Regions from separate parts of the Corynebacterium suedekumii genome, predicted to be linked through region 1. Evidence: riboswitches for the same ligand, from Rfam matches in the RefSeq annotation. Region 1 holds a riboswitch; each other region holds the start of a gene.
The links. A riboswitch is a leader RNA that binds a small molecule or an ion and turns the genes downstream of it on or off. The one in region 1 is predicted to bind thiamine pyrophosphate.
Positions count from the first base shown of each region.

Region 2: another riboswitch for thiamine pyrophosphate. It lies ahead of thiM (hydroxyethylthiazole kinase); the one in region 1 lies ahead of QP029_RS00865 (SDR family oxidoreductase).
Region 3: another riboswitch for thiamine pyrophosphate. It lies ahead of QP029_RS09030 (ECF transporter S component); the one in region 1 lies ahead of QP029_RS00865 (SDR family oxidoreductase).

Region 1 is NZ_CP126970.1:176,372-183,981, forward strand. It holds gene QP029_RS00855 (hypothetical protein) at 1-148, opposite strand, end outside; gene QP029_RS00860 (ATP-grasp domain-containing protein) at 213-1,211, shown strand; partial or broken gene QP029_RS00865 (SDR family oxidoreductase) at 1,208-1,366, opposite strand; TPP riboswitch at 1,353-1,455, opposite strand; gene QP029_RS00870 (DUF308 domain-containing protein) at 1,474-2,046, opposite strand; gene QP029_RS00875 (MsnO8 family LLM class oxidoreductase) at 2,136-3,053, opposite strand; gene QP029_RS00880 (SDR family oxidoreductase) at 3,122-3,997, shown strand; gene QP029_RS00885 (L,D-transpeptidase) at 4,007-5,179, opposite strand; tRNA gene QP029_RS00890 (tRNA-Lys) at 5,459-5,534, shown strand; gene QP029_RS00895 (hypothetical protein) at 5,595-6,257, opposite strand; gene QP029_RS00900 (hypothetical protein) at 6,279-6,581, opposite strand; gene QP029_RS00905 (hypothetical protein) at 6,583-6,906, opposite strand; gene QP029_RS00910 (glutaminase) at 6,903-7,610, opposite strand, start outside.
Region 2 is NZ_CP126970.1:2,156,183-2,163,792, forward strand. It holds gene QP029_RS10810 (saccharopine dehydrogenase family protein) at 1-768, opposite strand, end outside; gene corA (magnesium/cobalt transporter CorA) at 792-1,913, opposite strand; gene QP029_RS10820 (class I SAM-dependent methyltransferase) at 1,925-2,518, shown strand; partial or broken gene QP029_RS10825 (bifunctional hydroxymethylpyrimidine kinase/phosphomethylpyrimidine kinase) at 2,527-4,685, opposite strand; partial or broken gene thiM (hydroxyethylthiazole kinase) at 4,694-5,415, opposite strand; TPP riboswitch at 5,397-5,496, opposite strand; gene pflA (pyruvate formate-lyase-activating protein) at 5,519-6,385, opposite strand; gene grcA2 (autonomous glycyl radical cofactor GrcA2) at 6,386-6,637, opposite strand; gene QP029_RS10850 (pyruvate formate lyase family protein) at 6,688-7,610, opposite strand, start outside.
Region 3 is NZ_CP126970.1:1,789,296-1,796,905, reverse strand. It holds gene QP029_RS09050 (peptide ABC transporter substrate-binding protein) at 1-1,349, opposite strand, end outside; gene QP029_RS09045 (nucleoside/nucleotide kinase family protein) at 1,503-2,054, opposite strand; gene QP029_RS09040 (energy-coupling factor transporter transmembrane component T family protein) at 2,051-2,815, opposite strand; gene QP029_RS09035 (ABC transporter ATP-binding protein) at 2,812-4,179, opposite strand; gene QP029_RS09030 (ECF transporter S component) at 4,179-4,769, opposite strand; TPP riboswitch at 4,761-4,870, opposite strand; gene QP029_RS09025 (DUF2218 domain-containing protein) at 4,879-5,250, opposite strand; gene QP029_RS09020 (2-dehydropantoate 2-reductase) at 5,261-6,175, opposite strand; gene QP029_RS09015 (DUF808 domain-containing protein) at 6,280-7,233, shown strand; gene QP029_RS09010 (chloride channel protein) at 7,244-7,610, shown strand, end outside.

The sequences.
Region 1 (7,610 bases):
ACACCCGCCACACGAGGACGAGGGCGGCGATCATCGCCACTGCTGCCCCGACCACCCGCGGGGTCTGCCCCAGCGCGTCCCAGGCAGCGAAGCCGAGGCCGGCGACCATGACCACGGCCGAGGCGTTCTTGAGATTCCATCCGCGCATGCCCACCACTGTATCGGCACCGAACTCCCCACCTGCCCCGCCGACGACACATAAGATGGCGCTCATGTTGAGTCGTCTCGACGATCCGCTCACACCGGACCGTCCACTCATCGTCATTCTCGGCGATGACACGGACGAGGAGGACCATGACCTCCTCTTCCCGGCACTCCGCGCGCGTGGGGTGTCGGTCATCCGGGTGCATCCACATGACATCGTCACCAGGATGGACCCGGACGAGGTGAGCTTCAGCGTCGGCCCCCTGGAGCTCCACCCCGACCTCGTCGTCGGCTGGGTCCTCGATGACCTCCTGGTGCCGGGCATGTCCTACCTCGACGTGTTCGCGCGGCTCGGGGTGCCGGTGATCAACGACGCGATGACGCTGTTCCGCGCGCAGAACAAGTTCCTCGACTCCACTCTGCTCAGCGACGGTGGTGCGCTGCGCTACCCCGTCATCACCGGGCGCGACGACACCGCCCTGCAGGACTGGCTCGAGGATCTCGACGCCCCCGCCGTGGTGAAGCCGCTGGTGGGGCACGGGGGCCGCGGCGTCGAGAAGCTTGCCGACGCCGCCGACGCCCCCGCCCTGCTCGCCCGGCTGCGGGAGCGGGACGAGGGCTACTACGTCGTACCCTGGATCGACAATCCGGGCCGCGACATCCGCGTCTACACCGTCAACCACCACCCCGTGTTCGCCATGTACCGCTACGCCCCGCCCGGGAAGTGGATCACCAACATCCTCGCCGGCGGCCACCTCGCCCCCTGCCCGCTCACCCCGGAGCTGTCCGAGTTGGCGGCGCGTGCCTCCCGGGCGGCGGGCACGCTCATCGGCGGCATCGACATTGGCGAGAACCGGGCCACCGGCGAACTGGTGGTCTACGAGGTCAACTCGTGTCCCACCTGCGAACCACCGGTGATCGAGGCGGTCGCGGACTTCCTCGCCGCGGCCGCCGTGGACCTGGAGCAGGCCCGGGCGACCTGGCGGCCCGCCCGCGTCCACACTGATCCCCCGCCTGACCCGGAGCTGTTCCACGCCAGCAAGCGGGACCGGATCCGGCCCGACTAGTCCTTGACCAGGCCACCGTCGACGACCAGGTTCTGGCCGGTGACGGATCGCGCCCACGGGGAGGCGAAGAACAGGATGGCGTCGGCGAATTCCTCCGGAGTGGTCACCGACTGCAACGGGGTGCCCTCGGCGATGAGGTCGAAGACCGCGTCCGGACATTCCCTTCGCCAGTGCTAACTGGATCAGGTTCGACGGGTGTGTTCTCAGCTGCTCCGATGGGCGGGCAGCACCCCGTGTCACGAGACCGTCACCTTAGCAAGCGTCAGGCGTTGCGGACCTTGAAGGCGGCGATCACGGCGACGATGCCGAAGACGATGCCGTAGATCGCGGCGACCCAGATGAACGCCCCGAGGGCGACGGCCGGGTTGGTCCACAGGGCGACGGCGATGGCGATCGCGGCGAGGATGTTGATGATGCCGAGCGCGATACCCCAGCCCCCGAGCTGGCGGTCACCGAGCTCGAGGACGCCCCGGATGAACAGGCCGGCGACGAGGAACCAGAGGATGATGAGGGTGCCGGCCACCGCGGCTGTCAGCGGGTAGATGATCGCGCCGATACCGATGAGGACGGCGGCGATACCACCGGCGAGCGTCCACCCCCAGCCACTGACATCGTGATTCTTCTCCTTGAAGGCGAAAGAGCAGGCGGTGAGACCGTCGAGGATGAGCCAGAATCCGATGAACAGGACGACCATCGTGGCGAGGATGGTGGCGCTGGTCAGGGGTGCGATGAGGAGCAGAACGCCGAGGATGATACCGAGGATGCCGCGGATGAGCAGGGCGGTGAAGCCGGCGGAACGGAGGGCGCCGAGGCGCCCGGAATCAGTGGTGGTCATGGAAAAACTCCTGAAAAATATGGTGACTATGAGGTACGCGACCAATAGTAATACCTATACTTGGGAGTTTCCTGTGTGCCGGGGGCCGGTCACACCAGCTCAGCCAGCAGCTCCTCCGACCGCGCCCGCCCCGCGGGATCACTCATCCCGCCGGTGACCAGCACGTCGCCCAGTCCGCGCAGGTGCTTCTCGACGTCCCGCGGGGTCCCCCACACCGCCATCGCCAGGGTCTCCGCCATCCGGCGTCGTTCCTTCTCCGTGGGCGTCGGCAGCTCATCGACCGGGCGCAGCGCCTCGAACACGCCGGTCGTGCGGGCGTGAGCCTGCGCAAAGGCCTCCGGCAGGAGGAGGTCGCGGGCGGCGTCCGTCGTGTCGGCGACGGCGACGTTGAGGGAGTGGATGACCTGCGGGGCGTCGATACGCCCGGGGCGGAAATTGCGCCGGTAGAGGTCGGCGGCGTCCGCCTGGTTGGGGCCGCCGAGGATGACGCCGAGGCCGAGTTCGGCGGCGAGCAGGACGGAGCGGAAACCGGCGAGCAGCCACACCGGGGTGTCCGTGGTCAGGTGGCCGAGCATCTCCCGCAGGTCCTCCGGGTAGCGGGCCTTCAGCTCGGCCGCATCCCCCTGCCGCAGGGACGCGCGGACCGCGGCGGTGAAGCCGACGGAGGAGCCGATGCCGGCGTCGACACGCCCGGGGTACAGGGCCTCGAGGGTGGTGATCTGCTCGGCGACGATGAGCGGTTGGTGCGCCGGCAGCATGATCCCGGCGGTGCCCACCCGGATCCGGCTGGTGGCCGCGCCGACGGCGGTGGCGAGCATCGCCGGCTGGGTGCCGGGGATGCCGGGGACGCCGTGGTGTTCGGCGACGAAGAAGCCTGCGAAGCCGAGGGCTTCGACGTGGCGGGCGTGGTCGAGCACACCCTGCAGGACGTCGGCGGTGGAGGAGATGGTGGCGGTGCCGGTGGCGGTACTGGTGGCGTTGGCCCGGTCGAGAACGGAGAGGCGCATGCCGTCCAGGATATGGGTACTCTGGGCGCTCACATCAGACATGACTAATGCGTGACAGGAGGACCACCATGCATGACCCCCGTTCCCTCTACCCCACCATCGAGCCACCCGAGCAGCGCCAGCCCCACCCCGGCCTGGACAAGGAGATGGAGCCGAAGGCCGACATCGGCCTGGACAGCTACGTCGGCCACGGCCGCCTCCAGGGGCGCAAGGCCCTGATCACCGGCGGCGACTCCGGCATCGGGTCCGCCGTCGCCGTCGCCTACGCCCGGGAGGGCGCGGACGTGGCCATCTCCTACCTCCCCGAGGAGCAGGCGGACGCCGACCGCGTCATCGAGGCCATCGAGGCCGCCGGCCAGAAGGCTCTCGCCCTGCCGGGTGACCTGTGCGAGCTGGCGCAGTGCGAGAAGATCGTCCGCGACACCGTCGAGGCGTTCGGCGGGCTGGACATCCTGGTCAACAACGCCAGCCGCCAGATCTGGCACGACGGCATCGAGAACATCCCCGACGAGGATTTCGACGCCACCATGAAGTCCAACATCTACAGCGCCTACCGGGTGACCAAGGCGGCGATCCCGCACCTGCAGCCGGGTTCGGCGATCATCTTCACCAGCTCCATCCAGGCCTACGAGCCCTCGGCGACGCTGCTGGACTACGCCATGACCAAGGCCGCGATGAACAACCTGTCCAAGGGGCTGGCCACCCAGCTGACCCCGAAGGGCATCCGGGTCAACGCCGTCGCTCCGGGCCCGATCTGGACCCCGCTGCAGCCGAGCTACGGCCAGCCGATGGACAAGCTCACCGAGTTCGGCCAGCAGGCACCGGTCGGCCGGGCCGGTCAGCCCGCCGAGCTCGCCGGGGCGTACGTGTTCCTCGCCTCCGACGAGGCCTCCTACGTCATGGGCGAGACGCTCGCCGTCACCGGCGGCACCCCCACCCCGTAACGCGGGCGGTTACCAGGAGCTGGTCTCGTCGGCGTTGCCGGCCTTCCACGTCTCCCACGGGATGTTCCAGTCGCCCAGGCCGTCATAGCCGGACAGGGTCCCGCCGATGGTGTTCTTCACCACGACGGGGTCGCCGCGCTTGACGGTGTTCTGGAACCAGGCGGCAGCCTCCGTGGTCACGTTGATGCAGCCGTGGGAGACGTTGGAGTAGCCCTGCTGCCCCACCGACCAGGGGGCGGCGTGGACGTAGATGCCGGAGTAGGACATCTGGGTGGCGTAGTCCACGGCGGTCTTGTAGCCGCCGTCCTCGTAGGCCAGGCCGAAGGTGGTCGAGTCCATGACCAGCGACTGGTGTTCGTCGCCGATGATGTAGGTGCCGTTGGGGGTGGGCCAGCGGTTCGCACCGAGGGAGACGGGGATACTGCGCAGGACCTCGCCGTTGCGGGACACGGTCATGGTCTTGGTGTTGTCGTCGACGACGGTGATCACCTCGTCGCCGATGGTGAAGTTCGTCGCGTTGTCCGACTCACCGTAGACGCCGCCGCCCAGGTCCTGTCCGTAGATGTCGGCCTCGACGCTGACCTTCGTGCCCGGCTCCCAGTACTCCGCCGGGCGCCAGCGGACCTCGGAGTTGTTGAGCCAGAAGAACGCACCCTCGACCTTCGGTTCGGTGGTGATGGTGATGGCGTCCTGGGCGGCCTGGCGGTCCGTGATCACCGAGGAGAAGCGGAACGCGATGGTCTGTGCGACACCGACCTCCGCGCCCTCGACCGGCGAAAGGTACACAGAGGCGGTGGCCGCGGGGGTGGACGTGGCGAACGTCGCCGTCGACGTCTCCCCGTTCCGGTCTGTCGCTTCGAGTGTGTAGGTGCGGTTGTAGCCGAGCACCTCCGCGGTCGCCCACGACTTCTTGTCCGCGGACAACTCCGCCTCCACGACCTTGCCGTTCTCGTTGGTCATGGTCACCTCGGACAGCCCCTCACCCTGCGAGGTCACCGTCACCGGCTCGGCCGGGTTCACATCCTCCGCGCCGTCCTTGACGGACAGCTCCGGCGGCAGGTCCTGCTCCTGCGTCGCTTCGGCGGCGTGGTCGGCGCTTTCCGACGCCTCCCCCTCCCGCTCGATCGTGCACGCCGTGAGCATGCACGCCCCGAGCACCATCGCCGTCGCCCCTGCCATCATCCGCCGCACGGCGGAAACACTCTTCTTCAACGCGCAAAACTCCATAACCCGGCACAACCACTCGACCAATTCGCCCCACCATAACGCCTGAGAAGGACATGAGGACAGACCAATCGCCGACCTCACACCCGCGTCGCCCACCCCCGGATGGTCATCCCTTCCGGATTCTCCCGGCATTTACGCACGCTGACCTGGCGATTTTACTACGTAAGCCGCATGCTGTTATATTTTTCTTCGTTGCCAGCACGGCCCCGACCGGGACCGGAACGGATGACACCAGCGCCATTAGCTCAATTGGTAGAGCAACTGACTCTTAATCAGTGGGTTCGGGGTTCGAGTCCCTGATGGCGCACCATACACCCCCGGTGACCTGCACAGACAGGCGCCGGGGGTTCTGCGTTGCGCTGACCCGGATCTACAGCAACGACACGACACCCATGACGGTGAGCACCACGGCGACGATGTAGCCGGCGAGCTTGACCATGAGCTCCTGGCGGGTGCGCATCCACTCGAAGGCGCGGCCGAAGGGGCTGTGCGGGTAGGCGCGGACCATGCCGACGAAGATCGCGGAGATGGCAGGCAGGCTGAGCGCGAGGCTGGCGTAGACGACGAGGCCGACATAACGGACGACGGCCGGATAGTCGCCGGCGGAGAGGAATCCGAGGCCCGCGAAGAAGGGCACGGAGGTGGCGGACTGGACCACGCCGAGAATGAAGCCGACACCGATGGTCTTCAGCGACGGGGTTTGCAGAGGCCCGAGCAACCGGCCGATGAGCGCATTGTCCCCCTTGCCGCCGCCGCGGAGGGTGAGCACGAGGGAGAGCACGCCCGTGGCGATGAGGAGGATGCCGAAGACGGGGGATTCCAGCGCCCGCTGGACCAGGTCGCCGAGGCCGTCGAAGACGACCATGGTGACCACCGAGAGCAGGAACACCCCGAGCCAGTCGCCGAACACGAGCAGGGTGGCGATGCGCCGGTAGGGCGCGGTCCGCGGCAGCATGACGCCGAGTGCGACGATCACCCCGATGAGGAGGACGTTGAGCGAATCGAGCAGCGCGAAGGAGACGGCGTGGAGCATGGGCACCACTCTAGGCTGACGTCAATACCGTCCCTGCCGCCACGCCCACGTGGATGCGGCGGCGCCGACGACGGCGAGCAGGCCCGTCAGCCAGGTGGCGTCGTAGGCCTCCCCGTCGCTGAGCGGCAGGTACATGGTCGGGTGGAACTCCACGGGTGCGTAGCCGGCGAGGGCGGCAGCGGTGGCCAGCACCGTCACGGGGAAGGTGACCCAGAACCACGGGAACCCGGGCCGGTTGTGGCGGCGCCGCACGACGGACGCGGCGACGAGCCCGACGATGACGGCGGCGAACACGATGAGCCAGGTGGCGTCGGGCAGGTACATCTCAGACCCGCCGCCCCAGCCAGGACCAGACGGTGCCGGTCAGGCCCACCGCGAGCAGCCCCATCCAGATGGTGGTCGCCCGGTTGTAGTCCTCGAAGCTCCACAGCTGCTCGTTGGACAGGTACTGCATGGGCTCCCCCACCGGCGGGAATCCCGTCTCGGGGGCGAGGATCCGCGCTGCGGTGACCGCCACCGCGAGGGCGAGGAGGGGGAGGAACACCCAGAACCAGGGGAACCCCGTCAGCTCCGCCTCCCTGCGGCGCGGCAGCACCACCGCCGCGACCACCCCCACCACGGCGAGCGCGGCGACGGCGTACCAGGTCATGTCAGGGTGCCCACGGTGTCGGCGTAGGTGCCGTCGGAGAACTCGAGGTCGGTCATGACCTCCTCGGGGTCGTAGACGTAGACCTCGAAACCGTTCTCGCGGTAGCGGCGGAAGCCCTCCTTGACCATGCGGCGGCCCATCTTGTTGAAGCCGGTGACGCGCGAGATGTCGAGGACGAGTTCGTTGCCGCCGAGGCGCTGCTCGGTGAGGTCGTGGAGAATGTCCTCGGCCGCGGGGAAGTTGATCATGCCCTGGAGGCGGACGATGGTCTTGTCGCCGTCGCGGGTGATGGAGCGGATGCCGGGGACGCTGTAGTAGTCGGAGGACATGAGGTGCAGGCCCATGTCGTGGGAGAGGCGTTCGAAGATCTTGACGCCGCGGACGCTGTTGCCCTGGGCGTCGAGACGCGGGGAGAAGGTGGCGATGCCGAGCTGGCCGGGCAGGTTGCCGATGAGCCCGCCGGCGACCCCGGACTTGGCGGGGATGCCCACGTTCGCCATCCAGCGGCCGGCGGCGTCGTACATGCCGGCGGAGCTCATGACGGACAGGGCGAGGCGGCAGGCCTTCGCGCCGAGGATGCGGTCGCCGGTGATGGGCTGGACGCCGCCGTTGGCCAGGGTGGCGGCCATGACGGCGAGGTCGCGGGTGGTCACGAGGATGGAGCACTGGCCGGTGTAGCTGGTGACGGCGTCGTGGGCCTCGTC
Region 2 (7,610 bases), 880 kb from region 1:
TTCCCGATAGAGGAAACGCGCGTCCCGAAGTGAACTGGAGCGGCGGACGATGCGGGTGTTGAACATCGACATGAAAAACGGGCCGGACCAGCGGCCGTCATCGAGGCGCCTGATGCGGAAGTCCTTCTCCAGGCCCTCGACCCGCGGTTCCTCCGACGGCGTGGGGGACAGGGAGTAGGGGTGGTGCAGGTTGCGGGCGACCGACCGGTCCCGGCGGGCCGCGGCGGAGACCTCCCGCATGGAGTCGATGGTGCCGCCGGACAGACCCCCACGCAGCTCCTCGACGACCATGGTGTCCCTGGTCAACGGCTCACCTGCGTGCTCCAGGAGCGCGAACGCCCCCATGTCGGAGGGGACGGAGTCGAAGCCACAGGAGTGGACGATCCGGGCACCCGTCTCGGTGGCCCGGTCCTGGTGCTCGTCGATCATCCGGCGGATGAAGGGGGCCTCACCGCACAGGTCGACGTAGTGGGTGCCGGCGTCGGCGCACGCGGCCACCAGTTCACCGCCGAGTCGGGAGTAGGGGCCGACGCAGGAGATGATGACCCGGGCGCGTGCCGCCAGGGAGGCCATGTCGGCCGGGTCGAGGGAATCGGCGACGAGGAGCGCAGCTGACGGGGCGTGGGCACGCTGCACCTCGGCCAGCCTGGACTCCGAGCGTCCCGACAACGCGATGGTCAGGTCGGGGTGGGCGGCGGCCAGCTGAGCCGCAGTGAGCCTGCCGACGAAGCCGGTGGCGCCGTGGACGATGATGTCGAAGTCACGCATACGGCCAGGCTACCGGGACAGGTCTACAGCCAGTTGTTGCGGCGGAACCACCACCACATCAGCGCGACGAGGGCGGCCATGACCCCGAGGGCCGCGAAGTAGCCGTACTCCCAGTGCAGTTCGGGCATGTGGTCGAAGTTCATCCCGTAGATGCCGGCGATGAGGGTGGGGGCGGCGACCATGCCGACGACCGCGGAGATGGTGCGCATGTCGGTGTTCTGCTGCAGCGAGATCTTGGCGGCGGAGGCGTCGATGAGGGCGGAGAGGCGTTCGTCGTAGGAGGCGATCTGGTCGCGCACACTCATCTCGTGGTCGAGGACGTCGCGGAAGTAGCTGCGCAGCTGTTTGCCCAGGATGTCCTTGTTGTCGGTGATCAGCGACCGCAGCGCGGGGGCGAGCGGGTCGGTGGAGTGCCGCATCTCCAGGATCTCTCGTTTGTACAGGTAGATCTCCTCGATGGTGAAGCGGGTGCCGGGGGTGAATACGCGCTCCTCGAGGGAGTCCACGACCTCCTCCAGGGCGACGGCGATGCGGCCGTACTCGTCGACGAGGTGGTCGGCGACCCGCCAGGCGAGCGCGGCTGGCCCCATGGCGATGAGGGTGGGGTTGTCGTCGAGGACCGTGGACAGTTCGGGAAGATCGGCGCCGTGGCGGATGGTGATGATGAAGTCGGGGCCGACGAGCATCTGCACCTCACCGGTGGAGATGATCTCCCGGGAATTCTGTTCGGAGGCCTCCGCGTCGTAGCGGACGGAGCGGACGACGAGGAAGAGCTGGTCGTCATACCGCTCCACCTTCGGTCGCTGGTGGGCGGTGACGGCGTCCTCGACGATGAGGTCGTGGATCCCGAACTCCGCGGCGACCTTGGCCATCTGCGTCTCATCTGGTTCGCACAACCCGAGCCACACGAACCCGTTGTCGGCTTCCCGCACCTCCGCCAGTGCCGAGGACAGCGTGTACTCGCCGGGGCGTCGCCGGCCGTCGGTGACCACCCGGCAGTGGTCGATGGCCCGCTCGACCGGTACCGAGATCCGCGAGGTGGTGCGTGGCTCCGGTCGTTTCGGCCGGGAGGGACGGGTGCGGTCGAACGGTGTCTGCACGATGGTCTGACTCCTGGGTGGCCGGGAAGGGAACCCCATCAGCATAAACTGAAGGCATGCCCACCTGGAAAGAAGTCACCGCCGCCAATCCCGCCCACTCGGAGAACTATGCCCGCCGATGGAGGATGATGGCGGAGCAGGGGGAGGACATCGACGGCGAGGCCCGGCTTGTCGACGCCCTCTCGCCCCGCGCCGCACGCATCCTCGACGCCGGCTGCGGCACCGGCCGCCTCGGCGGTTACCTCACCGCCCGCGGCCATGACGTCGTGGGCACCGACATCGACCCGGTCCTCATCGAGCATGCCCGGCGCGACCACCCGGACGCCCGGTGGGAGGTCGGGGACCTGTCCGTCGACCCCGTCCCGGTCAGCGACGTCGATGTGGCCGTCAGTGCCGGCAACGTCATGGGCTTCCTCGCCCCGGAGGGCCGGGAGGCCGCCCTGCGCAACATCGCCGGCTCACTCGCCGCGGACGGGCGTTTCGTCGTCGGATTCGGCGCGGGCCGCGGGTGGGGCTTCGACGACTTCATCGCCACCGCCGAGCGCGTCGGCCTGGAGCTGGAGAACGTCTTCGAGTCCTGGGATCTGCACCCGTTCACGGCGGACTCTGACTTCCTCGTGGCCATCTTCCGCAACGACGCCGACGGGTGACCTGCCCGTCACCAGGCCCGGTCGGCCTGGTCGAAGAACTCCCGCTCATGGACGCACGCGGTGAGGTAGGCCCGGGTGGCCGCCTCCCGCTGCAACGGCGACGCCTGGTCGAGGGCGGTTTCCACCCGTTGGATGGCGGCCTGTGCCCCGGCGAGGAAATCCTCCCCCGCGTAGGTGCTGAGCCAGGCGTGGTACGGGTGCCCCGGATGATTGTCGGCCGCCAGGTCGAGCCCGATTTCGGCGTAGAGCCAGTAGCAGGGCAGCACGGCGGCGGTGCCCACGACGTAGTCCTCCACCGCGACGGATGCGATGAGGAAGTCGGTGTAGGCCATCGTCACCGGCGACGGGGAGCTCACCGCCAGTTCCTGTCCGTTGAGCCAGTCGCGGTGCAGTTCCGCCTCGACGACGACGCATTCGAGGGCGCCAGCGGTCCACGCGACCTGGCCCTCATGATCCGGGGCCGCGGCGGACAGTAGCGCCAGCGCGCGGGAGTACCTGCTGGGGTACTGGGCGTCCTGGTCAAGGTAGAAGGCGAAGTCGGCGTTCCGCAGCGAACCGTCGCGCAGCCCCCGGATGAACGGCAGCGCCATGATCTCGGCCCACACCTGGCCGGTGCGTTCCCACAGTGCGGCGGTGTGTGGCCCGGCGGGGGTCAGCCGCGGAACGGGTGCCGGGGTGGTGGGCATGTCGCCGCGCAGATGCGGCCAGGGTCGCGTGGACGCGGCCCGTTCGAGGCGTCGGGCGCGGTGCCCGTGATCGACGGGTCCGTTGCCGTCACCGACGTTCAAGTCATCGGCGTGGGTGATCGCCTCATGGAGCCAGCGGGTGGCCCATGCCAGGGCCCGTTCGACAGGTTCGCCGAGCGCCAGCCGGGTGGCCAGGGCGGAGGAGAGGGAACAGCCGGTGCCGTGGGTGTTGGTCGTGTCGATCCGCGGGCTGGGCACCCGGTGGACCTGCCCGTCCGGGTGTACGACGGCGTTGTCGGCGACGGGTCCGGTCAGGTGGCCACCTTTGACAATCACGGTGACGTCAAAGTGCCGGGCGAGGTCAACGGCCTGGGTCGCGGCGGACTCGAAGTCCTGTGCCGTCTTCTGCCCGGTGAGCACGGCCAGTTCCCGGAGGTTGGGGGTGACCACGTCGACGCGGTGGACCAGCTCGCGGACGGCCTGTTCGGCGTTCTCGTCGAGGAGCCGGTCGCCGGAGCTGGCGACCATGACGGGGTCGAGCACCACCGGAATGGTGCCACCGTAGGCGGCCAGCGCATCGGTGACGACGGCGACGGTGTCGGCGTCGCCGAGCATGCCGATCTTCACCGCGTCGACGGCCACGTCCTCGAACACGGCCGCCAGCTGTTCGGCGAGGAACTCCCGCGGCGGGGTGTGGACGGCGCGGACACCCCGGGTGTTCTGGGACACCAGCGCGGTGACCGCACTCATGCCGTAGCCGCCGGCGGCGGTGATGGACTTGAGGTCGGCCTGGATGCCGGCCCCGCCGGTGGGATCGGTGCCGGCAATGGAGAGAATGCGGGGGATCATCGGGTGTAGGCCTCCTTGAGGTCCCTGGCAGCCGCGGCGGGATCGGCGGCGGCCATGATGGCGGAGACGACACAGATGCCGTCGACGGCGGTGTCGGTGAACAGTCCGGCCCGGTCGGCGTCGATGCCGCCGATGGCCACGGAGGGCAGGTCGGCGGTGCGGGCCCGGTCGGCGAGGGCGTGAACGCGCTCGACCCCGAGGCCGGCCGGGGCGTTGGCCTTGGTGGTGGTGTCGAAGGCGGGGCCGATGCCGATGACGTCCGGGCCCCGGCCATCGAGGGCGATGACGGCGTCGAGTTCGGTGTCCGAGCCGACGGACAGGCCGATCATCTGGTCATCCCGCAGGAGCGCCCGGGCCCGGGGGAAGGGGATGTCGATCTGGCCGATGTGCAGGTGGCAGCGCAGTCGGCGGGCCACCTCGACGCGGTCATTGAGGAACACCGGCACGTCCACCGCATCGAGCAGGGCCGCCGCGGTCGCCTCGACCTCGGCGTCGGTGGCGTGTTTGTCGCGCAGCTGGACCACGGTCGCCCCGCCGGCCACTGCCCGGGTGGCGATGTCGACGACGCGGTCCGGCCCGCCGCCGAGCACGGGGTCGGTGACCAGGTACAGGCTCCAGTCCACCGTGCCCATTGCTCCGCTCATGCCTCCTCCACGCTGACCAGCTCGGCGATCCGGGCATCGTCGACCTCGGCGAGGGCGTCGAGCCAGGCGACCGCGAAGCTGCCCGGTCCGTTGGACCGGTGGGCGGCGAGCTGCCCGGCGGCGCCGACATGGGCGTGGGCGGCCAGCACCGCGTCATGGTCGTCGACACCCTCGACGGAGAGGTAGGCGGCCGTCAGCGCCCCGAGGGAGCGTCGACGTCGCCGGACACGGCAACGACCCCACCGGTCTGCTCGACCAGTGCCCGGGCGGCGGGCAGCGCGTCGGCCACGGTCTCGGTGGCATCCACGCCCCGCCCGCCGGCCCCCAGGCCGGCCAGGGCCGTGATCTCCGAGGCGTTGCCGCGGACGGCGGTGGGGGAGGCGTCGACAAGCGAGAGCAGGAACCGCGTGCGGTGTGCCAGCCCGCCGGCACCGACGGGATCGACGACCCAGGGGGTGCCGGCCGCGGTGGCCCCGCGCACGGCTTCCCGCATCCCGGCGTAGCGCTCGGCGGAGGGGGTGCCCGCGTTGATGAGGACACCGCTGGCTATCGCCGCGAACTCCGCGGATTCCTCGAGCGTGTCCACCATCGCGGGCGAGGCGCCGGCGGCGAGGAGGACATTGGCGGTGGTCTCCATGACCACCGAATTGGTCAGACACTGGACCAGGGGAGTCGCCTCCCGGAGTGCGCTGAGCGCACGGAAAACTGCCATGACAATCCCTTCGCTAGTACAAGCTAGAGCAGGTTCAATGGGTGTGATCTCAGCGCGCTGTCGAAGCGCGCACCCCATGTCGTAACGGCAGACAGTAGCAGAACGCGGGTCAGTAGGTGGTGATCCCCCGCGAGCGGAAGATATCGCGGGTGGCGGCCAGGGACTCCGCCGTCGGCGGCTTCGTGTCGGCGAGCCGGTAGTTCATTCCCAGCTCACGCCACTTGTCCGCGCCCATGTTGTGGAAGGGCAGGACCTCCACTCGTTCGACGTTGGGCCAGCGGGCGACGATGTCCGCGACACTCTCCACGTTCTCCGTCGCGTCGGTCAACCCGGGGACGAGGACAAAGCGCACCCACACCGGCTTGCCGGCGGCGGCGAGCCGGTCGCCGAAGTCGATCGTCGGCTGCAGCTCCCGGGTCGTGACCTCCGTGTAGGTCTCCTCGTCGCCGGACTTGATGTCCAGCAGGACCAGGTCGATGTTGGCCAGGTCCTCATCCGTGAGCCGGGCCCCGAGATAGCCGGAGGTGTCGATCGCGGTGTGGATGCCGGCGTCATGGACCTCCTGCAGCACCCGACGGGTGAAGGCGATCTGGAACAACGGCTCGCCGCCGGAGATGGTCAGTCCGCCGCCGGAGGCGCCGAAGACCCGCTTGTAGCGGCGGATGCGTGTGACCACGTCCTCGACCTTCTCGAGGGTGCCGGTGCGCATCTCCATCGTGTCCGGGTTGTGGCAGAACTGGCAGCGCAGCGGGCAGCCGGAGAGGAACAGCGTCATCCGGGTGCCGGGGCCGTCGACGGCGGTGACCATCTCCCAGGAGTGCACCAGGGCGACGTCACCGGTGTGGCGGGCCGCCATGAGCTCCGGGCGGGTGAGGTCTTCGGCGGTGCCACCGATGCCGCCGGCCACACCCCGGACCCGTTCGCCGAGTTCCGGGGTCAGCTGGACGACGCCGGTGATGCCGTCAGTGGAGGCCATCTACGCCCCGTGGTGGAAGGTACGGGAGATGACGTCGGCCTGCTGTTCCCTGGTCAGTTTGACGAAGTTGACGGCGTAGCCGGACACCCGCACCGTGAGATTGGGGTAGTTCTCCGGGTGCTCCATCGCATCCTCCAGCGTCGACTGGTCGAGGACGTTGATGTTGGCGTGGTAGAGACCGGACTCCATGTTGTGGGCGGTGCGGTTGGCCTTCATGTCGGCCATGCGCTCGTCGAAGGTCTTGGTGGACATGTGATGTGCTCCTCGGGTGATTCGGGGTTGGTTCCGGGGTTTGGGGTGGGTCAGTTCTCGTCCATGATGAAGCCGGCGTCGAGGATGCCGACCAGGTTGGTCACCTGCTCGTCCTTCGTGCGGCCGAGTCCGGACGGGGTGATGGTGTTGGTCAGGGAGATGCCGTCGAGGGCGTCGTGGTAGTCGAGCTTGCCCACCGAGAGCATGGAGGCGACCATGCCGTGGTTGTCGGCGCCGTTCTCCGGGTTTGCGCCCGGGGCGAAGGGGGTACCCGCGCGGTGGCCGGAGGGGAAGTTTCCGGTGGCCTTGCCGTAGACCACGTTGGAGGTGATCGTCAGCACCGACTGGGTCGGGATGGCGTCCCGGTACATAGGGATCTCCTTGATCTTGGCCATGACGGTGTGGACGATGGTGGCGGCGATGTCGTCGGCCCGGTCGTCGTCGTTGCCGTAGGTGGGGAACTCACCCTCGGTGATGTAGTCGACGATGAGCCCCGAGTCGTCGCGCACGGGGGTGACCTTGGCGTACCTGATGGCGGACAGGGAGTCGGCGACGATGGACAGACCGGCGATGCCGCAGCCCATGGAGCGGACGATGTCCGAGTCGTGCAGGGCCATCTCGATGGCCTCGTAGGCGTACTTGTCGTGGCACCAGTGGATGATGTTGAGCGCCTCGACGTAGGTGCCGACGACCCAGTCGAGCATCTCCTCGTACTTGGTCCACACCTCGTCGAAGTCGAGCGGTCCGTCGCCCTCGATGGGGGTGAACTGGCCTTCCCTGGTGATCTGCTTGCCGGTCATCTCGTCGCGGCCGCCGTTGATGGCGTAGAGCAGGGACTTGGCGGCGTTGACGCGGGCGCCGAAGAACTGCATCTGCTTGCCCACGGCCATGGGCGAGACACAACAGGCGATGGCGGAGTCGTCGCCCCAGCGCTCGCGGATCTGCTTGTCCGACTCGTACTGGATGGACGAGG
Region 3 (7,610 bases), 1.2 Mb from region 1:
AGGAAGTTACCCGCGGACGGGTAGTCGGCCTGCCAGCCGGCACGGAAGGCGCCCTGGATGGTGCGGCCGGTGACGTCATCGCGCAGGGACTTGAAGTCCGGGTACGGGTTGCCCACAGCCTCGATGCCGAGGTTGTTGCGGATGGAGTTGGTCACCGCGTCGACCCAGGCCTGGTGGCCACCGTCGGCGTTGTAGGAGAGGGTGAACTCACCGGTGAACGGAGCGATCTCGTCGGCCTGGGCCCACAGCTCCTTGGCGCGCTCGGGATCGAAGTCGAGGACATCGTTGCCGGCGACGTCACCGTCGTAGCCCGGGAGGACCGGGGAGGTGAAGTCGGTGGCCGGGGTGCGGGTGCCCTCGAAGATGGTGTTGGTGATCTCTTCGCGGTCGATGGCGTGGGACAGGGCCTGGCGGCGCAGCTTGCCCTCTTCGCCACCCCAGTGCTCGAGGCTCTCCGGGATGGTGAAGGACTGGAAGACGGCGGAGGGCTGGTTCACGGCGCGCTCGCCGAGCTCGTCCTCGAAGGTGGAGAAGGCGATGTCCGGGATGGCGTCCAGGGTGTCGAGGTTGCCGGCCAGGAGGTCGTTGTAGGCGGCGTCCTGCTGGGCGTAGAAGACGAACTTGATGCCGTCGTTCTGCGGGGTGCGCTCGCCCTGGTACTCCTCGTTCGGGACGACGGTGGCGTCCTGGTTGTGGTTCCACTCCAGGAGCTTGTAGGGGCCGTTACCGTTCGGGTTCTCGCCGAAGGCGGCCTCGTCCTCGCGTGCCTCGTCCGGCAGCGGGTAGAAGGCGGAGTAGCCCAGACGCTGCGGGAAGTCGGCCTCGGGCTGGTTGAGCTCGATGGTGAAGGTCTTGTCGTCGACGACCTGCAGGCCCTCCATGGACTCGGCACCCTCCTCGTAGCCCATGATCGGCTCGAAGAAGTAGGCGGAGAGGTGGGAGTTGGCCACCGCGTGGTTCCAGGTGTCCACGAAGTGCTGCGCGGTGATCTCAGTGCCGTCGGCGAAGGTCCAGCCGTCCTTGAGGGTGACGCGGAAGGTCTTGTCACCCTCCGGCTCGATCGACTCGGCCATCTCGTTGTGGATCTTGCCCTCGGCGTCGTAGTAGACGAGGCCGGAGTAGATCAGGTCGACGATGTTGCCGCCGCCCACTTCGTTGGTGTTGGACGGGATGAGCGGGTTCTGCGGCTCGGTGCCGTTGGCGGTCACGTAGTTGTCGCCGCCCCCGTTGCCGTCGCCGCCGCCGTTGGCCGAGTCACCGTTGCCGGAGTCGGAGTCGCCGCAGGCAGCCAGGCCGAATACCAGGGTGGTGGCAGCCAGCGCCCCGAACGCTTTCTTTCTGAGAGTCATGCTGTGGACCTCCAGGTCGATATGGGTGTTTGACCAAGCATAAACTGTGACCCGGCTCATTAAAATTGCCGCACCGCCCCGCCGTCACGTTTTGGCCGGAAAGCCACCGGGTCTACGCCGGCGTAACGGGCCGTTCACCTGCCGTTTGCCACATCAGACGTCTGGCAACTGCCCGTGAATGTTTATCGCCGGGCCACCCCCGCCACCCCCGGAGAATCCTTCCGGGGTCCACTCCAGTTCGAAGTCAACGGGCAGATCCCCGTGCTCTGCGAAGTGCCCGGCCTCCTGCTCCGCCCACATGTCCCACCACGGTTCGTAGTCGGCGTCCCGGGCGAGAGCCCGGGCCCTACGGACGGTGACGGGGGCACTGAGGCGGACAGTGAGGACGTCGCCAAGCAGTCCCGCAGCGGCCACCGACGCCTCGGTGATCGCCCCCACTCCCTCGATGAGGAGCGAATCCCCCGGGTCCAGAAACACCCGGTCGGCAGGAACGGAGTTCTCCCAGTCCCAGCGGCGATAGCCGGGCCGGGTGGGGTGCAGGACATCGTCGACGACCATGCGGGAGGCGGCCGCAAGCCCCGACCAGCCCGGGTAGAAGTCGTCGAGGTGCACCACGGGGATCCCGGTGCGACGGGAGACGGCCTCGGCGAAGGTGGTCTTGCCGGCACCGGAGGGGCCGTCGACGAGGACGGTGAGGCGGGTCATGCCACCCCCAGGAAACGGAAGGAGCCGACGGCGACGGCGATGCCGATCGACGCGACGGACACCACCAGGCACACGGCCATGACGATCCAGTCGCGCGCGGACAGGCTCGACTCGCGCGCCCAGGTTCGGCCGTGCTCGGCGACGCGGTTGAAGCCGCGGGCCTCCATGGCGGTGGCGAGCTTGGCTCCCCGGCGCAGCGACAGGACGAGCAGGCCGAAGGCGAGGGTGAGGAAGTAGCGGATCCGGCCCTGGTCGGCGATCCCCCGGGCCCGGCGCGCGCGACGCATGGAGTCGAGGTCGTCGCGGAACAGCGACACCAGGCGGGCGGCGGCCACGGCGCCGAGGACGAAACGTTCAGGCAGGCGCAGGACCTGGGCCAGGCCGTCGCCGAGGTCGGTGGGGTCCACGTCCGCGGACAGGACGATGACGGGCAGGCCGACGGCGAGGACACGGACGAAGATCGCCGCGGCCAGCTGGAGGGAGTTGTCGGTGACGTGGGCGAAGAGGAACTGGGCGTAGGTTTCCCCCTCCGGTCGGCCGTAGAGGGCCATGGGGATGGCGGCCAGCGGCGCGGCGAGCAGGATGGGCCAGCCGCGGCGCAGCAGCCGGCCCCAGCTGACGCCGCAGAAGGGGGCGACGAGGACGGTGAAGGCCAGGGCCACCCCGGCGGAGACGACGTCGACCGACAGCAGCAGCGGGGTGGTCAGCAGGATGAGCCCGAGGATGCGGGTGACGGGGTTGATGTCGCGCAGGAGGTTCACCGGATCACCACCTCATGATCGCCGAGGGCGTGGCGGTAGGCCTCGTCGTGGGTGATGGACAGGACCGTCACCCCGTCGGCGGTGAGCTGCCGGACCAGGCCGACCAGTTCGGTGAAGGTGCCGGGGTCCTGGCCGAAGGTCGGTTCGTCGAGGACCACCAGTGTCGGCGCGTTGACCAGGGCGGTGGCCACGGACAGGCGGCGTTTCTCCCCGCCGGAGAGGGTGAAGGGGTTGGCCTCGGCGAGATGCGCCAGCCGCAGGCGGGTCATGAGCTCGTCGATCCGATCCGGGTCACCTCCGGACACCGCCATCTCCTCGCCGACCGTCCGGGCGACGAACTGGTGCTCGGGGTCCTGGAAGACGTAGCCGATGCGGTCGGCCAGCTGCCGGGAGGTCCAGGCGTGGGGCGCCTTCCGCAGTCCCTGGCGCAGGTCCTCGGCGTAGTGCAGTCGACCGCCCTCCGGGGGCAGGAGTCCGGCCAGGGTCAGAGCCAGGGTGGACTTGCCGGCGCCGTTGGGCCCGGTGAGCACGGTCGAGCATCCGGCGGGCAGGTCCAGGGTCCGGGGTGGGCCCCAGATGGTCTGCAGCTCACGGGCCTCGACCAGGGAACGCGTCCCGGCGGGGACGCCGGGGGCGGCGGGCAGCACCGGCAGCGACGGCAGGTCGTCGGCGGTGGTCTCCACAAGGCGGGCACTGCCCCCGCCACCGGAGCCACCGGCCGTGCCGGCCGTGCCGGTCGTGCCGGACTCCAGGCGCAGGAACCGGTCCATCATCGCCCGCCACAGGTGCGGGCGGTGTTCCACGACGATGAGGGCGGCTCCGGTCTCGGCCACCACGGCCTCGACGGCCTCGACGATCTCGGTCTGTCCGGCCGGGTCGAGGTTGGCGGTGGGCTCGTCGAGGAGGATGAGTTCGGCACCCATGGCGATGACGCCGGCCAGCGCCAGCCGCTGCTTCTGCCCGCCGGAGAGGTACCGGGTGGGATGGTCGAGCGGCAGGTCCAGTCCGACCAGATCGAGGGCGCGGCGGACCCGGGGCCAGATCTCGTCGCGGGGGACACGGAGGTTCTCGCAGCCGAAGGCGACGTCGTCGCCGATGCGGGAGGAGATGACCTGGGAGTCGGGGTCCTGCAGGACCATGCCGACGGTGCCGCGGACGGTGAGGGTGCCGGCCTGGTCGCCGTCCTCCTCGTCACCGAGCAAGCCGGCCAGGGCGGCCAGCAGGGTGGACTTGCCTGCCCCGGAGTCGCCGGTGAGCAGGATCCGCTCGCCGCGCCGGACGGTGAGGTCGATGCCGGACAGTGCCGGGTGGATGCGGGAGGCGTGCCGCCAGCCGAGGCCGCGGGCCTCGACGAGCGGAGCCATCACACGCGCTTTCGGCCGGCGGCGAAACGGTCGAGGGCACCGGTCGCGGCCAGTGCCCTGACCAGCCAGTGACCGAGCAGGCCGGCGAGGATCGCGCTGGAGATGACCAGGCAGGTGAGGTAGATGGAGTTGAAGGTCAGCGACTTGGCCAGGTTGGCGCTGGTGAACAGCTCGAGGATGAACGCCCCCACGGCCGCGCCGACGCCGGCGAGCATGGCCACCGGGAGGGTGAAGCGGCGGTAGCCGAAGGCGGCGAAGACGAGCTCGGCGCCGAGGCCCTGGGCCAGGCCGGAGTACATCGTCTCGATCCCCCACTGGTTACCCAGCAGGGCGGAGACGATCGCGGCGAGCAGTTCGACGAACAGGGCGGCGCCCGGTTTGCGGATCACCAGCCCGCCGAGGACGCCGCCGATGAGCCAGATCCCCACGGCGAGGCCGCCGAAGCCGGGGGTGAGTGCGTCCATGGCGGTGAACCAGGCATAGCCGATGGAGTTCCACAGCCAGAAGATGAGGCCGCAGGCCACACCCAGGACGGAGGCGATGATGATGTCGATGACGCGCCAGGAGGCGCGCGAGGAATCAGTGGTCACAGTATGTCTCCCTAGCGCCGGTACTAACCGGATCAGGTTCGACGGTTCGCCGTGGACGGCGTCTCAGCCCGGAGTTTCACCGGGCACCCGTGGTGTCAATGTGCGCCGGTCAGTCTAGCCCACCCGCAGCAGGGGTGGATCTCGGGCCCACCCATCGGGTGCCCGGCTCTCCCCCGGCGCGTTTCCACTCCACCTCGATGCTCTCCGCCCCGAAGCCCTCGGCCAGCTCCACCACCCCGGTGCCCACCATGGCCTCGAGCTGGTTGACGTCGTCGGCGGCGCACTCCAGATGGAGCAGGAGGATCCCGTCGCCGGCGATCATGTCCACCTCGGCGTCGTGGCCCCAGGTGAACATGAGGTGGCCGCGGCCCAGGTCGTCGTCCCAGTCGGTGTGGGCGGCGTGCGCGAAGCGGGCGGCCAGTGACCTGGCGTACCGCCCTGGCTTCTCGCAGCGGACGCGGGCGGTGGCGGAGGCGGTCATGCCACTCAGGCTACCCCAGGGGTGTCTGCTCTCCGCGCTGTTCCAGCACCGTCAGCAGGAGATCGTGCAGGCGGGTGTCCACGCCCACAGCATCGCCCATCCGGCAGACCGCACCCACCTGAGCGTCGAGCTCGGTCTCCCCCGCCGGGGCTCCGGAGACCAGGTCGCGGTGCATGGAGCTGGTGGCCATAGCGGGCATGCGGTCGGCGAAGGCGAGGGTGTCGGCCACCGCGGTGGGTTCCAGCGGGACGCCGTGGGCCAGGGCGGTGTGGTGGATCTCCGTCATCATCGCGGCCAGCGAGTCCCGGTAACGGGTGCGCAACTGACCCAGCGGTGCCCCGGTCAGTGCCCCGAGGGCGCCGGTGGAGACGACGAACATGGCCTTGGCCCACACACCGACGAAGATGTCGTCCCGGATCACCGCCTCCACCCCGGCCGCGGTCAAGGCCGCGCCGAACTCGTCCACCCGTGGATCGTCGCTGCCGTCCCAGGTGCCGTAGGTGTAGGAGATGGGGCCGCCGTGGAACTCGACCGCACCGGGACCGGTGTGGTGGAAGTAGCCGCGCACGACGCCGGGCCAGGTGCGTTCCGTGCCCACGACGTCGGCGACCAGTTGCGGCACCTCGACCGAGTTCTGGGTCACCGCCACGGGTACGCCCTCCCCCAGCCCGGCGAGCATCCCCGTCAGGTCCGTCTCCGTGGTCGCCTTGACGGCGAGCAGCACCAGGTCGACCTCGCCTGCCTCGGACAGGGCAGGGACGGCCGGAACGGGGACGGGCGGGGCATCGTTGAGGGTGATGCCCCGGTCGCGCAGGACGGTGAGGGTCTCGCCGCGGGCGATGAACACGACGTCGTGTCCCGTCTCCACGAGGCGTCCGCCGAACCAGCCGCCGACCGCGCCGGCTCCGATGATCGCGATTCTCATGTCGGCCAAGTCTAGGTGCGCACACCTACCGCCGGGCGTAGTATTTCACTGTTCAGTACGACCCCCTGCTCCCCCCCAGCACCCGTCCAACGAAAGGTTCCGCCATGGCCGGTGGCCTCATTGCCCTGCTTGACGACGTCGCCCTCATCGCCCGGAGCGCCGCCGCCAGCATCGACGACGTCGCCGCGGCCGCCGGCAAGACGTCCATGAAGGCGGCCGGCGTCGTCGTGGATGACGCTGCGGTGACCCCCCGGTACGTCGCGGGCGTGAACCCGACCCGGGAGCTGCCGATGATCTGGCGGATCACCAAGGGCTCGTTGTTCAACAAGCTCGTCATCATCCTGCCGATCGCGCTGCTGCTGTCGTGGATCGCCCCGTGGGCGCTCACCCCGATCCTCATGGTCGGCGGTACGTACCTGTGCTTCGAGGGTGCGGAGAAGATCCTGCACAAGGTCCTGCCCCACGACGGCCACGCGGAGGAGAAGACGCCGGTCAAGGACCAGGTCAACGCCAAGGAGGCGGAGGACAAGCTGGTCAAGGGTGCCATCACCACGGACCTCATCCTGTCGGCGGAGATCATGGTCATCTCGCTCAACGAGATCGCCGATCAGCCGATGCTCTTCCGCGCAGCCGTCCTCGTCGTCGTGGCCATCGGCATCACCGCCCTGGTCTACGGTGCCGTCGCCCTGCTGGTGAAGATGGATGACGTCGGCCTGCACATGGTGGAGACCGGCAGGGGTGAGGCCTTCGGCCGCGGCCTGGTCGCCGCCATGCCGAAGATCCTCACCGCCATCTCCGTCATCGGCACCTTCGCCATGCTGTGGGTCGGTGGCCACATCATCGTCGTCGGTCTCGAGGAGTTCGGGATCACCTGGCCGTACGACTTCATCCACGGCCTCGAGGTCGCGGCCGGCGGCGGGTTCCTCGGGTGGCTCGTCAACACCTTCTTCTCCCTCATCGTCGGACTCATCTGGGGTGTCATCGTCGCCGGCATCGTCATGGGCGTGAAGAAGATGACCGGCCGCAAGGCCGTCGACTCGGTCCACCACGAGCAGTAGGATCACGGGCGTGCTCGCCCGGATCCTGCTCCTCACCGTCCTCGGCGGCATCATTGCCGGGCTCATCGGTGGGGCGCTGGCCTGGCTCATCCACCGGATCCAGCTCCTGGCCGGCGGGCTCGAGGTCATCCACCCCGTCGTCGCGGCGGGGCTCGGCGGTGTGCTCGCCGGCGCCGGCTGGTGGCTGCTGCGCCGGCACGGCCCGGTCCGCGGGGTCGAGGACACCCTGCTCACCGATGACCGGCTGCCGTTGCGCCGCACCGTCGCGGATGCCCTGCTGCAGATCCTGGCCGTCGGGTCCGGCGTGTCCCTCGGCCGGGAGCAGGCGCCCCGCCAGGCGTCGGCCGCCGTCCTCGACGCCCTGGCCCGCCGGTTCA